One region of the Peteryoungia glycinendophytica genome, then DNA from elsewhere that is predicted to be linked to it. Evidence: riboswitches for the same ligand, from Rfam matches in the RefSeq annotation. Region 1 holds a riboswitch; each other region holds the start of a gene.
What was found. Region 1 has a riboswitch for cobalamin ahead of FJQ55_RS04535 (aromatic ring-hydroxylating oxygenase subunit alpha). Riboswitches for the same ligand answer to the same signal wherever they lie in the genome.
Positions count from the first base shown of each region.

Region 1 (5,100 bases):
GGAAAGTCTCGGAAAGAACACGAAAAAACCGCCCGCAGCGACGGGCTGCGAGCGGCTTGAGATGGCGATAAGTTTCCCTGAAAGGGATCAGTAGTAAGGCGAGACGCACTGCTGGCGCGGGCCGTTATACGGCTGGAAGGTGTTCGAATAGCTGTCGTAAGAACGATAGCGGTTCTGGCACCACTGGTAGTGGTTCGCACTCAGGTTGCCCGAGACGCGCGGGACGGCGCGCGGCTGGTTGGCGATGGCGCCACCGATGATGGCACCGGCAGCGAAGGCTGCGAGCGGGTACCAGTAGCCATTGTGGTAACGGTAGCCGGCGCGGCGTTCACGATAGCCACGATGACCGCGCCAGTAGCGGCGGGCCTCGTAGCGGTCACGGTCGCGGCGGAACTGAACCTGTGTGACATCCGACGTCGCTGCGACCGGCGCAGTGGGGCGGATCACCTGGGCCTGGGCGGGGATCATGCCGGTAAGCCCGATGACCGATGCCAGGGCGGCAACGGCGGCTTTCTTGAAGACAGTCTTCATGGTGTTTTCTCCCTGTCTGTGTTTGAGACAAGCCTGGACGTGTGACGACCAGTGCCTATCTTGAACAAAGGTTAACGGCGCCAGCCTGAACCCAGGATTAATGGGAAATCTGGCCTCGCGCACCGCGTGTACCGGGCCGTAGGCGGCTTCGGCACGCAAGTGCCCGTCAACGGGCAATACAGGGCAATGTTCCACCGGACACTTGATCGTGACCGGCGGAATGTCGAGATCTAGGTTCAGCCATCAGAAATAGGGTGAGTAGCACTGCCGACGCGGACCGTGATACGGCTGAAAGGTGTTGCTGCGCCAGTTGTAGGACCGATAGCGGTCGGCGCACCAGCTGTAGTGGCGCGGGTGGAATTCAACGGAACGGATGATCCGATGCGGCAGGATGGGCCGATCGACGATGACGCCTGCGCGCATCGATGCTGCGGAAAACCAGTGGCCTCGGTGATAGACGTAGCCCGGTCGATAGGGCCGATTGCCGTGATGCGTCTTGACGGTGATGCGCTGGTAGCGCTCATAGCGTTCGTAGACGACAACATCGACGCCTGCGCTGACCGGTGCGCTTTCGGCGACAATACCTGTCAGTGTCACGCAGACAGCGGCCATGAAGGTCCAGATCCTGCTCATGCGATTCCCCTCCCATTTTATCGAGCCTCCGCCGCACACGCCGGACCCTCATGGTCTGGTTCGATGCGAGCCCCGGCTGAGACTTCCGGGCATGGGAGGCGTCAATGATGGAAGGCTAATGCGTCAGGGGCGATGGAACAAGCCCCCGAACACAGGGCAAACAGCGGGGTGCACGGGCGAATGAGGACGCCCGCTCCAGGATGGTTCAGGCTTCGATTTCGATGTCGCCCTTCGGCCGCGAACAGCAGGCGAGGATGTAGCCTTCGTCGATCTCGTCGTCGAGGATGCCGCCATTGTGGTCCATCTCGACCTCGCCCGAGAGCTTCATGACCTTGCAGGTGCCGCAAAGGCCGGATTCGCAGGCAGCGCCGATCCTCACGCCGGCGGCGCGGGCCGCCTGCAGAACCGTGTGGCCGGGGGCGCAGAGCCCGTCCTTGCCGGACATGGCGAACTTGACCTTGGTCGGCTGCTCGCCATCGGCATGATCTGCGACGACCACGAGCGGCTCCGGCTTGACCGGCTGGAAGGCTTCTTCATGATAGTTCTTCATGTCGAAGCCGGCGCCTTCGAGCGCCTCGCGGACGGTTGCCATGAAGGGCGCCGGGCCACAGCAGAAGACGGTGCGTTCGAGGAAGTCGGGTGCCAGAAGCGCGATCTTGGCCTTGTCGATCCGGCCCTTCAGCCCCGACCAGAGCTGGCCGCGCGACACCTGTTCGACGATGAAGCCGAGCGTCAAATGCGGCATCTCGCGGGCCTTGGCCTCAAGCTCCCAGCGGAAGATGATGTCGTCGGGCGAGCGCGCGCAGTTGAGGAAGGTGATGTCGCTGTCGGGCGCCCGATCGCTCATGTCGCGGGTCATCGACATCATCGGCGTGATGCCCGAGCCGGCCGAAACGAAGAGGTATTTCTTGCCCGGATGGCGGGCATAGGAGAAATCACCGAGCGGGCCGAAGGCCTTCAGCGCCATGCCGGGCTTCAGGTTGTCGAACATCCAGCGGGTGCCGATACTGTCGGCCTGCGCCTTCACCGTGACCGCGACCGTATAGGGGCGTGAGGGGCTGGAGGAGAGCGTGTAGGTGCGCATGACCGGCTCAGGCTCGGCCGGGATCTCCAACGTGACGAACTGGCCGGGCTGGTAACGAAACCAGAGGTTTGGCTTGTTCGGCTTGAAGGTGAATGTCATCACGTCGGGGGCTTCCGGCGTGACGGCAACGCATTCGAGCAAATGCTCCCTGTCGGACCAGGGATGCATCTCGTCCACGTGACGGTATGGGTTGACCGCGATGTTCATCTTTATGCCACCGCCGAGAGGCGGGCCTTGTCGCCCTGCAGACGCTCGATCATGAAGTTGGAATACCATTCGACGAACTGCATGACGCCGCCTTCGTGATCGACCGAATAGGGGCCGGGCTCATAGGCCGGGGAGCGGATGCCGAAGGCATTTTCCTCGACGATCGAGCGGTCCTGATCGTTGGTCATGGTCCAGACATGGGTCAGCTCTTCGAGGTCGTAGTCGACGCCTTCGACCGCATCCTTGTTGACCAGCCAGGTGGTGGTGACCGCGGTTTCCTCGGCCGAGATCGGCAGGACGCGGAAGGAGATCGCGTGGTCGCCGAGGATGTGGTTCCAGGTCGTCGGATAGTGGAAGAGCAGCATGGTGCCGATATGGCTGATCGGCACGTCGGCAGAGAGCGGCTTCTTCACGGCGCGCTTGCCGGACATGGTGTAGCTCTCGGCATCCTGGATCAGCGGCATGCGGGCGGTGCGGAACTGGCCCGACGGATCCATCTTGAAGGTGGAGGGGAGACCTGCGGCTTCGCAGCGCGCCCAGTGGTCGGCAATGAAGGGATCGTCACCGGCGCCCTGGACACCGGTTGCCGTCGGGGCTTCCGGATAGGTGCGGCAGAGTTCCGGGTGATTGCCGGCGCAGTGGTAGCATTCGCGGTTGTTTTCCCAGACAAGCTTCCAGTTGCCCTTTTCGATGATCGTCGTCTTGTGGGCGACCTTGGCTTCCGACAGGCGGTGCGGCGCCATGTAGGGCTCGATCGAGGCGCGGACGGGGGCGAAGTCAGGGGCTTCGTTGGCCAGACAGATGAAGATGTAGCCGGCGACGCTTTCGCAATGGGCCGTCTTCAGGCCGAAGTCCGCCTTGTCGAAATTCTCGCCCATCTGACGGGCAAAGACCAGCGAGCCGTCGAGGTCGTAGGTCCACTGGTGATAGGGACAGACGAGCTTGGCGGATGCGCCCTTGTCCTGCGTGCAGACGCGGTGGCCGCGATGGCGGCAGGTGTTGTGGAAGGCGCGGATGACCTGGTCCTTGCCGCGCACGATGACGACAGGATAATCGCCGACCTGAACGGTGAAATAATTGCCGGCGCGCGGGATCTCGCAGTCATGGCCCATGAACAGCCAGTCGCGATACCAGATCGTCTCCATGTCGAGCTTGAAGTAGTCCTGGTCGATGTAAAAGGGCTGTTCAAGGCTGAAGCCTTCGCGGCGGTTCTTCAACTGGCGCAATGCCGTGGTCTGCAGGTCCATGTCGTCCTCGTTTTCCTGGATCGGCGGATGAGGAGCGCAGCACGGCACCGCCCCTTGGGATGGGCAGAGCACGGCCATCTCCGGCCGCCCGCCGCGACCTTGATTGTTCGTTTCCCGAGGCTGGTTTCCGGGCTCTGGAGTGGTCCATTTGCGGACCGCGCCGGCGCCTTCCCAGGGTTTCTCCCAGTGGCTTTGTGCCGAAGCGCATTCTCCACCACCGTTGCGGGGGCAGCGCCGGATTTTGACCGGCTTCCCGATTTCCCGCCCTCCCTAGCTGGGCAGCACCTCGAGCTTGGGTTCATCTAATCACAAGGCCCGAGGCGGCGCTGCACTGCGGAACGACACGGCAGAAATCGTTTGCGACATATGCAGAGGCTGTCTCGTGAAGAGCAAAATCGGAAATTGTCGTTATATTTCGGCAAACTGCAGCAACGGATAAGTTCTGCTTTCAGCGACGATGGCGCAAATGAGCGAGTGAAGGAAGATTTCAGGATTTGCAGTGCGGCAAGCCTCGCGAAACCTCTGTACCGCAGAATACCATCAAATGATGATTAACCATGCTGCGGTAAGCTCTACACTTGAAGCCGGGCACCGTCAGAGCGTCAAAATGCAGAAACTGAGATATTTCGCGGCATCAAAGACCGAGAAGGCTGGATCCCCAGCCAAGGCGGCTCATACTGAATTCCTGCGGACCGGGCGCATTTCGCGGCATCGCGATGACTGGGTCCCGGAGCAGCGGCGCTATCTCACCTATGAGGAAGTGGCGGAGCGGACCGGCAAGCGGCTGGAAGCGGCTGCCGATACGACGCATACACGGATCAACTCCTTCCACCGGTCGATCCAGTTTCCGAAGATCATCTTTCACCGCACGCTGAGCGACAGCCCGCATCTGGGCTACTGTCACGTGACGGCGGCGCGGACGAATTTTGCCCGATATGCCGATGTGCGCTGGGCCTTCTACATCGCCAATTTCTTCGCAGAAATCGGTGAGAATGAAGCGTTCTTCGAGCGGATCCGGCAGAACTATTCGCGGATGTATTTTGCCGTGGCGCTGAAGCCGGAAGCAGAAGCGAAAGCCATGACCATCGACCGCTCAATCCGCGACAACGGGCTGCTCTTTCGCACCCATGATCCGAAGGAGGCGCTGCGCAACGTGCTGATGCTCGGTGCGCGGGATGCGGAGCTTCGCAAGATCATCGCCAAGCTCTGATTGAGCCCTGCCTGATCAGGCACCAAAGCCGCCAAGCGGCTTCTTCTTGTAGAGCAGCCAGTCCTTGGAAACGTAATCGGAAGCACCATAGACGGTAACGGTGTCGCCGCCGGCTGCCTTGGAGGTCGACAAAGCCTTTTCGGCGAAGTTCGTGAAGTCGAAGGCGTTCGGTGCCTGCTCTGAGAAGC
Region 1 covers NZ_VFYP01000001.1:943,193-948,292, reverse strand. The annotation lists gene FJQ55_RS04550 (BA14K family protein) at 88-531, opposite strand; gene FJQ55_RS04545 (BA14K family protein) at 775-1,164, opposite strand; gene FJQ55_RS04540 (FAD-binding oxidoreductase) at 1,370-2,455, opposite strand; gene FJQ55_RS04535 (aromatic ring-hydroxylating oxygenase subunit alpha) at 2,458-3,702, opposite strand; cobalamin riboswitch at 3,804-4,006, opposite strand; gene FJQ55_RS04530 (DUF6656 family protein) at 4,310-4,912, shown strand; gene FJQ55_RS04525 (GGDEF domain-containing protein) at 4,928-5,100, opposite strand, start outside.

Region 2 (5,100 bases), 1.3 Mb from region 1:
GTCGACGAAATCATCGCGCGTGGCCATGACGTCGCAACCGTTCACCGGGTCGAACATCTGCTGTACCTCGCCGAATACAAGCGACGTCAGTCGGCACCGGGGGTGAAGATCACCAAGAAGAATTTCGGGCGCGATCGCCGCTATCCGATTACAAACCGTTTCCGGGATCGCTGAGCGGTCCCAGACGGCCAGGAGAATTCGACAATGCGCAGTTCCGTTGAAATCTATGACATGACGGCACGCGAGTGCGAGGTCGTTTGGCAGACGGAGGATCTCGTCGAGGCGCCGAACTGGTCGCGTGACGGCGAGTTTCTTCTCATCAACGGCGATGGGCTTCTCTATGCTTTGTCGCTTGACGATGACGATCCAGAGCCGGAACTGATCGATACTAGCTTTGCCGTCCGTCTTAACAATGATCACGGCATTTCACCCGATGGCGCGTCGATCGCGTTTTCCGACCATACGCTCTTCGGCAAGTCGTGCATCTATCTGCTCGGCGATGGAGATGAGGAGCCGCGTCAGGTGACCGATAAAATGCCGTCCTACTGGCATGGCTGGTCCCCGGACGGGAAGGAGCTTGCCTATTGCGGCGACCGGAACGGCGTTTTCGACATCTACACGATCTCGACCAAGGGTGGGCCTGAGAAACGATTGACCCATGGTGAGGGCCATAACGACGGTCCCGACTATTCGCCTGACGGGCAGTGGATCTATTTCAACTCCAGCCGCACGGGCACGATGCAGATTTGGCGTATGCGGACCGATGGCAGCGATCTGCAGCGCCTGACCGCAGACGGTTATGGCGACTGGTTCCCGCATCCGTCGCCGGATGGCAAAAAGGTTCTGTTCCTTTCCTACGACGCCGACGTGGCGGGTCATCCGCGCGACAAGCAGGTCCGGCTTCGGCTGATGGACGCCGACGGTGGAAATGTCGAGACGCTGTTCGAATTCTTTGGCGGTCAGGGGTCGATCAACGTTCCGAACTGGTCACCCGATGGATCGGCTTTTGCCTTCGTGCGCTATTCCTCCGAAATTTCCTGACTGTCGCTTTCGTGTCTATTGCAGGGCATCGCGATGCGATAAAAGACCGAGGTCAGGTGCCTGCCTTATGGCAGGAGAATCGGGAAGCCGGTGAGAATCCGGGACGTGCCCAGCGCTGTGAGGCGGACGTGTTTGCCAGGGGAAGCCCTGCCACTGGTCGAGAAGACCGGGAAGGCGGCGGATGCGGTAGAAGCCAAGTCAGAAGACCGGCCTGACACCATAGACTTAGCCCGCGCGGACGGCGGGCGGTTGCGCATTGTTGGAGACAACAGGATGCACGACTCATCGTACGAGGCCCTCGTCCGGGCCGACGCCTTTTCGGATTGCGAAAGGGCCGCCGTCTACCGCGCCATCGAAACCCGCCGGGATGTGCGCGACCAGTTTCTGCCTGATCCCTTACCCGATGCCCTGATCCGTCGGCTGCTTTCTGCAGCCCATGCCGCCCCTTCGGTCGGATTCATGCAGCCGTGGAATTTTCTCCTGATCCGCAGCCGCGAGCAGCGCGAGGCAATCTGGCATGCCTTTGCCAGAGCCAATGAAGAGGCGGTCGCGATGTTCACGGAAGAGCGCCGGCAGGCCTATCGCTCGTTGAAGCTGGAGGGTATCCGTAAGGCGCCGCTCAATATCTGCATCACCTGCGATCCCGATCGTGCAGGCCCTATCGTGCTCGGACGCACGCACAATCCCCGGATGGACGCCTATTCGACCGTTTGCGCCATCCAGAACCTCTGGCTTGCCGCCCGCGCCGAGGGTGTCGGGGTCGGGTGGGTGAGCATCTTTCACGATCAGGACGTGAAGGAAATCCTTGGCATCCCGAAGCGGGTCGAGATCATCGGTTACCTTTGTCTCGGATATGTCGATCAGCTCTACGAGAAGCCGGAACTGGAAATCAAGGGCTGGCGTCAAAGGCTGTCGCTGGACGATCTCGTTTTTGAAGAACGCTGGCCGGCAGACGCAGTTTCTGACGGCGGCGGCTAAAGGCAGCGGCTATTCCTGCAGCGGTTGCGGGCCTGATGCGGCAGGCTTTTTCAAGTCGATCGCGCCGTTCTGAGGTGGCAGGAAGACCGGTCCGACCTGGCGAACCTGCAGAGCCGCTTCATCGAGTTCGCGTTCAGCGGCCGGCAGAGCTGCCGGCGTCGTCGGTGCCTTTTCTGGCTTCACCGTTACGATCGATGACTGATAGTCCGGCACGGGCGGTCGAGGTGTCATTTTCTGATAGTAGCGGGCAAGGTCGCAACGGCACTGAGGATCTTCCGAGGGCTTTCGGGTCCGATAGACAAAGGCATTCGGCATGTCGCGGTAGGACTGACCCGTGGCCGAAGAGACCATGTCTGCGGTTTCGCCGGAAGCGGCCGGGTGAAAATAGAGCTCGGTTTCGACCCCCGGGCACATCTGCTGGCATTGAACCGCGTCACGGGCGAAGTTGAGCGCGGTGGTGCTTGAGGAGATCGGGAAGAAGCCTCCGTCACAGGTGCGCACACACAAGGTGCGGACCTCGCCCGAGGGCTGAACACCGATCGTGGGGCGGAAGGAGGCCAGAGCTTCACCGGTGCGATCCGGCTTGTAAGGCTGCTTGAGCGTGTCGAGATAGGGGATGCGGGCCGGTTCCTCGGGTTCGGCAGGGCCTGCGCTGTCCGCCGTGCAGCCGTTTTCGGCGAGCGCCTGCTGCAGATCTGCTGTTTCGGCCGATCCCACACCTTCGCGCAATGCGCGCAGTTTGTCTGTGAGAATTTTCTTGTTGGCCTCCATGCGGCTAATCGCCTGGCTCAGATCGCCGCAATCGCTGCCGCCATCGGCGCGGATGGTGGTGATCGCCGAGGTGAGGCAACGCAGCCGCCGCTGGTCCTGTCGGGCTTTTCGAAGCTCCAGATTCTGCTGCGCGATCGCGCCAGCGTAGCGATTCACCTCTTCCGAAGACGTGCTCTGATCGACCGTCGCCAGCCGATCGCGCAGCCTCTCGCAGGCCAGCGACGCGGCGGCAGCGTGCGGCGCGCTTGACGCAAGCCAGGCGACGGCGAGCAGGGGGAGCAGCAGTCTCTTCAGCGGCTTCATGGCTCCGACGGGGGACACCCTTTGGGGATGGACCGTTGTGTAACATGAACTGCACAATACGGCACCCGACCACAAAGTAAAATGACACTGGAGAGAGCGGTCGCCGGGCGATGCGGCGACCACCGTTCCTCAGGCGGCGCGGGCCGAGGCCAGCGTCATCGGCTGTTCGAGCACACTGCCGGCTATTGCGGCGACAGCCTTCATCCGGTCGAGCAGATCTTGGCTGATCTCCCAGGAGACGGCGACTGCCTGCACAGAGCCGATCCGCTGCGGATCGGCGATGCGCTCACCGGGGCAGCCCATGCGCTTGAACATCCGCTCAAGGAACACATCGGTGACGGTGACGATGTGGCTCAGCCCGGAGGCGATGCCGAGTTCGCCCACGCCACACATCAATTCTGCAGCCGCGATCGTGACCTGATTGCTGCCGCGGTCTTGCGAAATCTGCGGATCGATGCAGAAACGGCTGGATTCCCAGATGGCAGCACTCCTGATCTGCGGGCCACGCCCCAGCAGTTGCGGGAAGGTGTCGTCGAGCATGTTCGGCCCAAGGGTTGGCAGCAGGCGCAGAGCTCCGCGCAAGGCGCCTACTTCGCTGTAGGAAAGCACGTAGAGCGGGTTAGCGCGGTCATAGTCGTCAATCTCCCAGCTGTCCCGGACCTGGACATCCCAACCCAGGAGGTCGTGGAACACCCGCTTGCGCAAGCGGTGCATGGCGTCGATGTCGGCGGGAAATTGCTGGCGCCGAGCGCCGTTGATGATCCTGATCATACTGAACTCCTTGAAGAACGGTGGAGCTGGCAGCATGAAGTTCAGATGGTGGTGATGAAACTGGCGGTCGCGACAGCATTTGTCGATGCAATCTGTGATACGATGGCGCGCCACGTCTTTGGTTAGTGTACTGGCCTCTCGGCGAGGCGGGGAATGAGACCGAGCCAGACGGCTTCGGCGACCGCCTGGGCATTGTTGACGACATCGAGCTTGTTGCGCGCATTGGCCATGAAATAGCGAACCGTGCGCTCGGAGATGCCAAGAATGATCGCGGCCTCCCAATAGCTTTTGCCGGCGGCGATCCAGGCGAGCGTTTCACATTCACGCGGTGTCAGAAGTTTGCTCGCAAGCCTCCGTCGAGGCTGTGGCGGTGAGGCTTGGGCCATCATGGCGTGAAAGCGTGCGGCAAGGCTCCAGAAGTCCCGGTCGTTCTCGCGCCGCCAGTCCAAAAGGTGCGCCGGGTCGGTAACCGCTGCCACCAGAAGACAGGCTCGCCGCCCCGGACGGGCCAGCAGTGGGTAGCCAATATCGGCCGCCGGGCTGTCTCTGCCAGTTGGTTCTTGGTGCGAGGGTCGGGATGCGGCAATCAAGGTCAAATCGAGCTGAACAGGCTCAAGTTCGGCAAAGAGGCTGTCAAGTTGGTCCCGCAGCGGGCGGTCGCCCAATAGGCGCGTGACCCGTGCAGCGTCGGCTGGACGGCTGTGGACAAGACGCTGCAACTTCACCCGGTCGGCCCCGAACGCGCCATCGATATAGACGATGGGACCCGTCCGGTAGGCGGCCTGGAGCTTCTGCAGAAATATCGACGGCTCAAGCCGGGTCTGGTGATCGAGCCAGTCCAGCAGGTCGAAATAGATGCCCTCTTGCCCCATCCACTGACCCTAGATTCTCAGGGATACAATTTCAGGGGTACAGCTCTGACTTGTCCAGCGCCAATTCTGCGCGTCACCACCCCCAACGTGTTTTCGTCAGGAGCTTTTCTCGACGAACCCGCTCCTCACGCTTCGGGTTGAGACGCTTCGACAACTGCCAAAGCCGCCATGTTGACGACGCCGCGCGAGGTCACGGAGGTCGACAGCACATGCGCCGGCAGTGCGGCGCCGAGCAGGATCGGGCCGACATGTAGGGCGTCCATCATCATGCGAACAATGCCGAGCGAGATGTTGGCTGCATCGAGGTTCGGGAAGACCAGCAGATTGGCCTCGCCTGTGAGCGTGCTATCGGGCATCGCGCGCT
Region 2 covers NZ_VFYP01000001.1:2,268,269-2,273,368, reverse strand. The annotation lists gene FJQ55_RS11125 (NAD+ synthase) at 1-174, shown strand, start outside; gene FJQ55_RS11120 (TolB family protein) at 205-1,041, shown strand; cobalamin riboswitch at 1,079-1,270, shown strand; gene bluB (5,6-dimethylbenzimidazole synthase) at 1,315-2,019, shown strand; gene FJQ55_RS11110 (DUF2865 domain-containing protein) at 2,029-3,093, opposite strand; gene FJQ55_RS11105 (acyl-homoserine-lactone synthase) at 3,223-3,864, opposite strand; gene FJQ55_RS11100 (helix-turn-helix transcriptional regulator) at 3,987-4,736, opposite strand; gene FJQ55_RS11095 (NADP-dependent malic enzyme) at 4,862-5,100, opposite strand, start outside.
Region 2: linked by a shared signal. The riboswitch ahead of bluB (5,6-dimethylbenzimidazole synthase) and the one ahead of FJQ55_RS04535 (aromatic ring-hydroxylating oxygenase subunit alpha) in region 1 are both predicted to bind cobalamin.

Region 3 (5,100 bases), 890 kb from region 1:
CGCAGGCATGCAGCGCCTCCAGCGCATAATGGAAGTAGCTTGCCCCGCCCAGCGCCCTCACCACGATCAGCCGCGCATGGCGCGCCGTGCGCTCGATATAGGTATCGACCGACATCGGATGTTTCAGGCTCATCAGGCTGGCGAGCCGCCAGCGAAGCGCATGGTCGCCCCTCGCCTGCACGGCAGCGGCAATCGCCGCAAGCTCGGTGTCGGCCGCCGAGAGGAACAGCACGTCCCCGGGCGTCTGGCCAAGATCGATCGCCTCGTCGCCGTCGCTGATCGATCCCTTCTGGGCGAGAAGCAGGTGCATGGATCAGCCAGCCGCCGCCTGAACGTCTTCGACGACAGTGCCGAAATCCCATTCATGCAGGCCGATCACCACAAGCCGGGTCTCGCGCTTCTCGGCGCTCGTCCAGGGACGGTCGAAATAGGTGTCGATGCGGGTGCCGACGGCCTGGATGACAAGGCGCATCGGCTTGCCGGGCACGTCGATGAAGCCCTTGAGGCGCAGGATGTCGTGCTTTTCGATGACCGGCTTCAGTCGGTCGATGAACTCCGCCGGGTCCTTGATCGCGCCGAGCTTCAAAACGAAGCTCTCGAACTCGTCGTGGTCGTGATGGTGGTCGTGGTCTTCGCCGGAGGCATGCAGCGCCTCATGCTCCAGCTCGTGGTGCGACTTGCGGTTCTCGATGTCGTCCTCGGTGCTGGCACCAATGCCGAGCAGGACGAGCGACGGCACTTCGCCGTTTTTCGCCTCGATCATCGAGGGCTTGCGACTGGTGCGGCCGGTCACTTCGGCGCGCACGGCGGCGATGCCTTTTGCATCGAGCAGGTCGGTCTTGTTCAAGACGATCAGGTCGGCGCAGGTCAGCTGATCTTCGAACAGCTCTTCGATCGGGCTCTCATGGTCGAGATTGTCGTCTTCGGCGCGCTGGGCAGCGACCGCGTCATGGTCGTCGGCAAAACGGCCAGCAGCGACGGCAGCACTATCGACCACGGTGACGACGCCATCAACAGTGACGCGGGTGCGGATATCAGGCCAATTGAAGGCCGCGACCAGCGGCTGCGGCAATGCCAGTCCCGAGGTTTCGATGACGATATGGTCAGGCTTCACGTCGCGGTCGAGCAACTTCTGCATGGTCGGCACGAAATCGTCGGCGACCGTGCAGCAGATGCAGCCATTGGTCAGCTCGATGATGTCGTCCTCGGTGCAGTTCTCCGCGCCGCATCCCTTAAGCACGTCGCCATCAACGCCGAGATCACCGAATTCGTTGATGATCAGCGCGATCTTCTTGCCGCCGGCATTGGTCAGCATGTTGCGGATGATGGTGGTCTTGCCCGCCCCGAGAAAGCCGGTGATGACGGTGGCGGGGATTTTTTGCTGCAACATGGTTCAACCCTTCATTTTCAGCGGCAATCCGGCCGCAACGAAATAGACTTCAGCCGCTTGAGCGGCGATGGCTTGGTGGAGACGGCCGGCATGGTCGCGAAAGGCGCGGGCGATCTTGTTTTCGGGCACGATGCCGAGGCCGACTTCATTGGAGACGAAGATGACGGTGGCCTGGAAGTCTGCTAGCGCGGCCGCCAAGGCTGCACCGTCTGCATCGACGTGACGGCCCTCCTCCATCATCAGATTGGTGAGCCAGAGCGTCAGGCAATCGACAAGGATGACGCGATCGGGCTGGTCGAGCATCTTCAAGGCGCCCACGAGATCGAGCGGCTCCTCATGGGTCGTCCAGCCGTCATCGGCGCGGTCAGTCCTGTGGGTGGCGATTCGGGCGCGCATCTCGTCGTCCCAGGCATGGCCAGTCGCCAGGTAAAACCTGTCGAGACTGGTGTCGCGCGCCAATCCTTCGGCGAAGCGGGACTTGCCCGAGCGTGCGCCGCCGAGAACGAGAATGGATCGGGGACGAGATGCGGTCATTGCGCACCATCGCCCGTGCCCAGGCGCACAGGTGGTCTGTCACACGAGGACGCCGCATGATCCAGGTATGCAGAAGACCTTTGCACCAACGGCACAAGCCTTCTGCGAGACCGCAGGGGTCCGCATTCGTCAAACGTCGCCAAGACAACCTCCGTGTTGGCAACGGGGATTGCTCCCCAGGTGGGCACGATGCCCGTCACGGACGGCAGGTCTCCTGGCTCGCAGGTCGTGGCACAGTGTGCCAGCGGGCCTTCCTCGCCTTCCCGGAGTTGTTTCGCAACACGAAGAGGAGGACGATTCGTAGAAAAAGAGGCGTCCAACCCCGGCTGTTCGTGTCGCCACTCCAGTGGCTTTTCCCACCCGCTTCGACATCAGGCCGACCGCACCACGCGATCCGTCGCCATCGATCTCCACAGGCAGGATGGAAGACCCTCGCTGCAATACAGTCGCGGGGTCGGCTGCGTTCGGCTTGCCCGGCATGGGTCCAGGCCTTCGCATTCCCTTTTGCTCTCCGGGCGGCCTGTCTGCCGTCCGAAAACCATCCACGAGAAGGATTAGGCCCGAGGCTGGAGCAAGTCAATCACGCTGACGGCACCGGTCGGTCGAACAGCGCCGACCGACCGCATGGCCCCGCCACTTACAGCTTTGGCGTAAGACAATCCGTAGCAACGGTCGGATCGCAGCCGCCACCAAGGCGAACGGTGCCGCTGGCCCCCTGCTCGACGGTCGTACCGGGTTTCGGCGCCGACACAGGAAGGGTGGGCTGATCCGGATAAGCGGGCTTTTCCACTGTGGTGACCGGCAGCACCGGTGGCGCGGCCATCTCAACGGGTGTCGGCTTTGGGGCTGCGGGTGGGGTCGGCACGGCTGGGGCGGCGGCGAGTGCCGGTTTGACGGGAGCGGATCCTCCACTCATCAGGGGCGTGGCGAGAGGGGTCGGCGCGGAAACAATCTCCGGATCCGTTTTCAGCCGTGTGGACAGCGTCTTCGGTGCGGGCACACTGCGGACCAGGGGATGGGCGAGTGAGAAGTCGAACCGGATGCGGGCGGCGATTTCCTCGGCCAGTGCGCCACGGGCAAAGCGGGGATCGTCGGTCGGGGCGTTGACGACATATTTGCCCTCGGCAACGGGCTCACCCGTATCGACGGAGGTGGCTGTCACAGTGAAATGGGCGCGCTCCATCCGGCGCCTCGCGCCATCGCCGTGGTCGAGACGGTCGATCTTGACCATCAGCACGACCCGTTCCGCCCCTTGGGGTGGTCTCGTCGCGGCGATGGCGGCAGAAACTCGCGCATCCACACCGGCGATCAAGTCGAGCGGCAGACGCGCATCGGCGATGACCGTGACGTTGCGAACGTAATAGACCAGAGGTCTTGGAAACATGCGGGCCTGGATGCTCGCACAGGACGCCAGGCACAGGACGAGCCCAAACGCGATTGCGGTGCGCAGACTACGAGCTGACATGACGACTCCGGCGGTGATTCTGTCCGCCAGAGCATCAGTCATTCATGGTTAGTGCCGAGTTAACTTGCCGAGTCGAGGGCGGCGAACAGAGCGGCGGCTGCGGCGAATTCGGCGTAACGGGCCTCGCGGCGCGCTTCGGCCTCTTCGTCGCTGCCCCAGTGTTCGCTGGTCCAGTCTTCGTCGACATGGGCGAGCGACCACACCGTGTCGAGATCGAAGGCGCCCTCGGCGAAGGCGAGCGCGAGTACGGCCGAACCGGTCAGCGTGGTGACGACGTTAAGACAGGAGATCCGAAATGCGTCACGATAGGCTTCGAGTGCCTTTGCATATGCTGCAATTGCGGCCACTGGCTGTTCCTGATGCATCACGCCTTCGACGAGGATGAAGCGCGCCTGATGCGCCGTCGCCACCCAAGTCAGCACCGGATCCCAGTTTCTCGCCTGACGCTCGATCAGTTCCTTTGGCGCATCGGCCCGGTAGCATAGAAGGTCGGTGCCCGCAAAACGCACGATCTCGTCAAACACCTCGTCGAGGCTGTTGGCCACAGCGTCGATTGCCGTGTTGGCAAGCTTGGTGATCGGCATGGTTGCCGGATTGATGTGTTCGCCCTGCGCTGCCCATTCGGCCACCACCAATTCTGCGGCCTCGCGCGTCGGCAGGGTCAAGGTGTTCTTGGCCGGCGTCTTCACGGCCTTTCCGTCGAGCAGGATTGAGAAACCCTCCTGCGCTTCCGCAATCGCGGCCTCCTGATAGAAGCGCTTCGGCAGCGGGCGCTTCATCTGGATCTGGGCGCGGCGCACCGGGTCCTCGTGGCTGTGCTCGGGGATGAAAGTGCCGAAGATGTCCTTGTCGAGCTCGTCGCGCATGAGGTGCTCCTAGTGAATGTAGGCGAGAAGGTCGGCTGGCCGCTCAACCACGGCATCGGCCCCTGCCTTCCAGAGATCGTCGATGGCCGCATAACCCCAGGCGACACCGATGGCGGTGGCACCTGCCGCTTTCGCCATCTGCATGTCATAGACGGCGTCGCCAATGACGATGGTTTCCTGCGGCACGATGCCAGCTTCGTCGCAGCATTCGCTGACCATCGCCGGATGCGGTTTGGAAGGGCAGTCGTCCGCCGTGCGGCAGAAGAGGAAATGGGGTTTTAGTCCATGGCCTTCAAGGATCATCTCCAGACCCCGGCGTGATTTGCCGGTGACGGCGCCCAGCCAGACATCTTCGCGGGCGATCAGGGCGTCGAGGACCCCTCGGATGCCGTCAAACATGGTTTCGCCGAAACCGGAGGTGCGACGCACCTCTGCGAAGATCGCCTTGTAGTGTGCGGCCATGGCAACCGCCTCGTCATCGGCATGAGGCTTGCCGTCCATGCGGGCAATCGCGATGTCGAGGGTCAGGCCGATAATCGACTTGGTCGTGGCAAAGGCCGGTTCGGGCTTCTTGAAGTCGCGGAAAGTATGGCGCATGACCTCGTGGATCAGCCCCGCGCTGTCGACCAGCGTGCCGTCGCAATCGAACAGTACAAGCTTCATTCGGTGTCCCTGTCACCATCGCGCTGGTCGAAGCCCAGTAGGTTCCAGCTCTGCACCATGTGCGGCGACAGAGGAGCGGTCACCTTCAGCCGGCCGCCACTGGGATGCGGCAGGTCTATATAGCGCGCATGCAGGTGCAGGCGCTTCTGGATGCCGCCGGGAAAATCCCAGTTGTGGTCGTC
Region 3 covers NZ_VFYP01000001.1:1,831,673-1,836,772, reverse strand. The annotation lists gene cobN (cobaltochelatase subunit CobN) at 1-310, opposite strand, end outside; gene cobW (cobalamin biosynthesis protein CobW) at 314-1,390, opposite strand; gene cobU (bifunctional adenosylcobinamide kinase/adenosylcobinamide-phosphate guanylyltransferase) at 1,394-1,924, opposite strand; cobalamin riboswitch at 2,112-2,482, opposite strand; gene FJQ55_RS09000 (hypothetical protein) at 2,562-3,389, opposite strand; gene FJQ55_RS08995 (ATP12 family chaperone protein) at 3,449-4,255, opposite strand; gene FJQ55_RS08990 (HAD-IA family hydrolase) at 4,265-4,918, opposite strand; gene FJQ55_RS08985 (RluA family pseudouridine synthase) at 4,915-5,100, opposite strand, start outside.
Region 3: linked by a shared signal. The riboswitch ahead of cobU (bifunctional adenosylcobinamide kinase/adenosylcobinamide-phosphate guanylyltransferase) and the one ahead of FJQ55_RS04535 (aromatic ring-hydroxylating oxygenase subunit alpha) in region 1 are both predicted to bind cobalamin.

Region 4 (5,100 bases), 830 kb from region 1:
GCAGGACCTCTCCGACTACGCCGCCAATTATCTCACTCGCATCGGTGTGGAGATCCACCTGAACACCGCCGTCCAGGACATCGAACCGGACCGTATTCGAATGGCCGGCGAATGGCTGCCGGCCGGCTGCATCGTCTGGGGCGCGGGCGTCAAGGCGTCGCCGGCGGCGCGTTGGTTGGGCGTTGAGCCCGGTCCCGCCGGGCGCCTCCCGGTCGATCCCCGTCTTGCCGTGATCGGGCGGCCCAATATCTACGCCCTGGGTGACACTGCCCTTGCACTCGATGCAGACGGCAAACCCTTGCCGGCTTTGGCTCAAGTCGCAAAGCAGCAGGGGCTCTATCTGGGAAATGCGCTGAAGGCAGAACTGCTAACCGGCGCAAAATCCCCGCCCTTTGTCTTCCAGAATCGCGGCAACACCGCCGTCATCGGTCGCAACGCGGCCGTCTTCGACTTCGGCCGATGGCATCTGAAGGGCAGGCTAGCATGGTTCCTGTGGGCCATTGTCCATGTCTGGCTACTGGTCAATTTTGAAAAGCGTCTTCTCGTCAGCATCCAGTGGCTGTGGCGCTATGCCACCCGGCAAAGAGGTGCCCGGCTGATCGATGAGGATGCGGTCGGGCACATCATGCCGCCACCTGCTGCAGATCCTCAGCGCCCTCATTGACCCGCCGTATCCGACAGAAAACGGCTTGACGAACGTAATGTTATTACATATCAGAAGGGCCGACGCAGGATGTGCTTGACCAGTCTATGGCGGAGGTTCTATTCATGGGGAGACGGTTCCCCCACCGGATGACTCCGAGGGGATTAATAGGGAACACGGTGCGGAAGACCCAGAAGGGACCAAGACCGTGGCTGCCCCCGCAACTGTAAGCGGATTGCCGTCCATTCTCGCGGCGCGAAAGCGCCGGGCCACTGCGAGCGATCGTGGGAAGGCAGATGGACGACAGATATTCGCAAGCCAGGAGACCTGCCGTCAAATGAGTGAGACACGTAGCGGACGGGGTGTTCCGATGGATACGAACTGGCTTGCAGACCGCGCCTCAGGCGTAGGTTCATGGGCGCCATTTTGCCTCCGGAGAAGTCCTGCGGAGGAAAGACTTGCCGGACATCATCATCGATAGTTTCAGCGCGGCTGCTGAAATTTACGACGCCACGGCTGCCTTCCACTTGGGGAGGGTTGGACGTGAGTTGTGATACCAGGGGCATATCCGTCAGGGCAGTCGACCTGGGTTGGGGACCAAAGCCCTCGCAGTTTCTTGTGCGCGACGTCTCCTTTTCGATCGGGGGCGGGGATCGCCTCGCGATTGTCGGCCCGAACGGCGCTGGCAAGACGACCCTGCTGCGCTGCCTCTATCGCGGTGTCGCGCCGCTTGAGGGCAGGGTGGAAATCGACGGTCATGATATCACAGATCTGACCCCGCGTCAGGTTGCCCGCCGCGTAGCCGTCGTTCTGCAGGAAATGCCGGCGGATTTTCCGTTCACTGTCCGGGACGTTGTCTTGATGGGCCGCGTGCCATGGCGCGAGGGGCTAACCGGCTGGACGGACCAGGACCGTGACGAAGCCCGTCATGCGCTCGAACATCTTGATCTGCTGTCTCTTGCAAACCGGCAATTCTCGACTTTGTCCGGCGGCGAAAAACAGCGCGTCCTCGTGGCACGCGCTTTGGCGCAGAATCCGGAGATCCTCATCCTGGACGAGCCGACCAATCACCTCGACATCCGCCACCAATTGGAGATCCTGGCTCTGCTCGCCACGCTGCGGCTGACCATCGTCACCACGTTGCACGACATCAATCTGGCCGCCGATTTCGCCACCCATGTTGCACTGATGCAGTCTGGCCGAATGATCGCCTTCGGCCATCCGGACGAGGTCCTGACTGATCACGCCATCTCCGGCACCTTCGGCGTCCTCGCCGAGCGTCAGCGGATGGCGGGTGCCGGTCTCTCTCGCTTTTCATTCTCCCTTGGCAGTTCCTGATTTGAAAGAGCCACCCATGTTCACGCCCCGTTTGCTCTCCGCCGCCACTCTTTTCGTTGCTGTTCTGGCCGCTTCGACAGCCGCAGCCTTTCCCGTCACGGTGAAAAGCTGCAACCGTGATGTCACCTTCGATGAGGCACCGAAGCGCGCGATCTCCAATGACGTGAACCTGACCGAGATGATGCTGGCCCTTAAGCTGCAGGACCACATGGTTGGCTACACTGGCATTTCCGGCTGGAAGACGCTCGATGCGAGCCTGCGCGAAGGCGTGAAGGAACTGCCCGAGCTCTCGCCGAAATATCCCAGCAAGGAGGTCCTGCTGGAGGCAGATGCCGACTTCTATTTCGCCGGCTGGAACTACGGCATGAAGGTCGGCGGCGAAGTCACGCCCGAGACGCTGAGCCCCTTCGGCATCAAGGTCTATGAACTGACGGAATCCTGCAGCCACATCATGGCCAAGGCCAAGCCCAGCATGGATGACATGTTCGTCGATCTCCTCAATCTCGGCCGCATCTTCGACGTCGAGGACCGGGCGGAAGCGCTCGTCGCCGGCTACAAGAGTGGGCTTGCCGAAATTCAGGAGCGGATCGGCACCGTCAAGGAACCCGTCCGCGTCTTCGTCTATGATTCCGGCACGGAAAAGCCCTTCACCGCAGGCCGCTTCGGCATCCCGACGGCCATGATTGAAGCCGCCGGCGGCATAAACATCATGGATGACGTCGAGAAAAGCTGGACCGAGGTCTCTTGGGAGCCGGTCATCGACCGGAATCCTGAGGTCATTGTCATCGTTGACTACGGTGATGTCACGGCCGAACAGAAGATCGCCTTCATGAAGGAAAATCCGGCCTTCAAGAACATCGACGCCGTCAAGAATGATCGTTTCGTGGTGCTCGCCTATGTCGAAGCGACGCCAGGACCTCGCAACGTCGCGGCGATCGAACGCCTCGCCGACGCCTTCCATCCGCGCAACATGTAAGGCCCGAAGGCGGCCCCCGGTTAAAGCCGGGCTGCTTGCTGTTGGGAATTCAGGGATATGAAATAGCATGCGCGGCAGTAGGATCTTGCTCTGGACGGTGGGCGCGCTCGGCCTGCTGTTCCTCTGCGTCACACTTGGCGTCTCGCTGGGCTCGGCGCGCATCCCGGTGGTTACGGTGTGGTCGATCCTCGGTCACCACGCGGCACCAGATCTTTTCCAGCAGACCTGGTCGGCCGGCCGCGACAGCATCGTCTGGGAGGTGCGCTTGCCACGCGTCCTGTTGGCCGCTCTGGTCGGCGCTGGTTTGGCTGTCGTTGGCGCCGCCCTCCAGTCGATTACCCGCAATCCACTCGCCGACCCGCACCTGCTCGGCGTATCCTCTGGCGGCGCCCTTGGTGCGATCATCGCACTTCTGCACACCGGCCTGATCTTCGGCGTGATCACCGTGCCCCTGTTCGCCTTCGCAGGCGGGCTCTGCGCCACAATGGCCGTGGTCGCCGTCACCCGCATGACCGGAGCCGCGCCGGACCGGCTGGTGCTGTCGGGCGTGGCAGTCGCTTTCATCGCCACCTCGCTCGGCAATCTCGCGATTTTCCTCGGCGATCCTCGCGCCGCGCATACGGTGATCTTCTGGATGCTCGGCGGCCTCGGCCTCGCCGAATGGAGCCATCTCGTCTATCCGGCCGTCACGCTTGCCGCCTCCCTCGTCTTCCTTGTCCTGCGTGCCCGCGAAATCAATGCGCTCGCCATGGGCGATGAAACGGCAGCCACCTTGGGGGTGCCCGTTGCCCGCTTTCGCGCGGAACTCTTTGTGGTGACGGCCCTGCTGACGGGCGTGATGGTCGCTTTTTCCGGCGCCATCGGTTTCGTCGGACTATTGGTTCCGCATTTCGTGCGCCTGACCGGCGGCAGCGACAACGTTCGCGTCATCCCGCTGTCAGCCTTGGCCGGCGCGGTGGTTCTGATCCTCGCCGACGTCGTCTCCCGCACGATCATGGCCCCGGAGGACGTGCCGATCGGCGTGATCACCGGTCTCGTCGGGGGACTGTCCTTCATTCTTCTTCTGAGGCGTCGATAAGCATTGTTCAAATTTCTGTTGCCCTTGGTTCGTTTTGACTTAGGTTGAAGAAAAACGAAAGAGTAGGGGATGGAGATGCTGCTTTCGGCCCGACAGACGGAAATCATGGCGCTTGCCAAGGAATATGGCCGCGTTCTCGTGGATGAACTGGCAGCCCGGTTCGCCGTGACACCCCAGACGATTCGCAAGGATCTCAACGATCTCTGCGATATCAGGGCGCTGAACCGCATTCATGGCGGCGCCGTATTCCCGACCGGAAATGAAAACGTCAAATACGAAGCGCGCCGCTCTATGGCAGCAACCGAGAAGCAGGCGATCGGCCGGGCCGCAGCCGATCTCATTCCCGACAACTCCTCGCTCTTCATCAACATTGGCACCACCACCGAAGCGGTCGGCGACGCGCTGGTCGACCACAAGGAATTGATGGTCATTACCAATAATATCAACGTCGCCAATCGCTTGCGTGTCTTTCCCTCGATCGAGGTGGTCATCGCGGGCGGCGTGGTGCGCGGGTCGGATGGCGGTATCGTCGGCGAAGCAGCCGTCGATTTCATCCGTCAGTTCAAGGTTGATTTCGCCGTCATCGGTGTATCCGCTATTGATGAAGATGGCGCGCTGCTCGATTTCGATTTTCGCGAAGTGAAAGTCGCCCAAGCCATCATTGCCAACGCGCGACACGTCATTCTGGTCACGGACGCCTCCAAGTTTGAACGCACCGCACCCGTTCGCATCGGCCATATATCGCAGGTGCAGACCTTCATAACCGATCACTGTCCCTCCGACAGCATCCGCTCGATTTGCCTCGACAATGATGTCCGCATGATCGAAACATCCGTCGCTACAGCCGCGATCGAAGCCGAATAACTTTCGTTTGACATTCGTTTAAATTGCGTTTTAGATATCCAGACTTTCGCTATCGCAGCAAATGCTGCAGTGCGAAAACAGGGGGGAACGATGTCGGGGCAGCCTATCTACGATCTGTTTGTGATCGGTGGCGGGATAAACGGGTGTGGGATCGCGCGTGACGCGGCTGGCCGTGGCTATTCCGTCGCCCTGGCGGAAATG
Region 4 covers NZ_VFYP01000001.1:108,794-113,893, forward strand. The annotation lists gene FJQ55_RS00500 (NAD(P)/FAD-dependent oxidoreductase) at 1-664, shown strand, start outside; cobalamin riboswitch at 761-992, shown strand; gene FJQ55_RS00505 (ABC transporter ATP-binding protein) at 1,187-1,981, shown strand; gene FJQ55_RS00510 (ABC transporter substrate-binding protein) at 1,998-2,957, shown strand; gene FJQ55_RS00515 (FecCD family ABC transporter permease) at 3,025-4,035, shown strand; gene FJQ55_RS00520 (DeoR/GlpR family DNA-binding transcription regulator) at 4,111-4,899, shown strand; gene glpD (glycerol-3-phosphate dehydrogenase) at 4,990-5,100, shown strand, end outside.
Region 4: linked by a shared signal. The riboswitch ahead of FJQ55_RS00505 (ABC transporter ATP-binding protein) and the one ahead of FJQ55_RS04535 (aromatic ring-hydroxylating oxygenase subunit alpha) in region 1 are both predicted to bind cobalamin.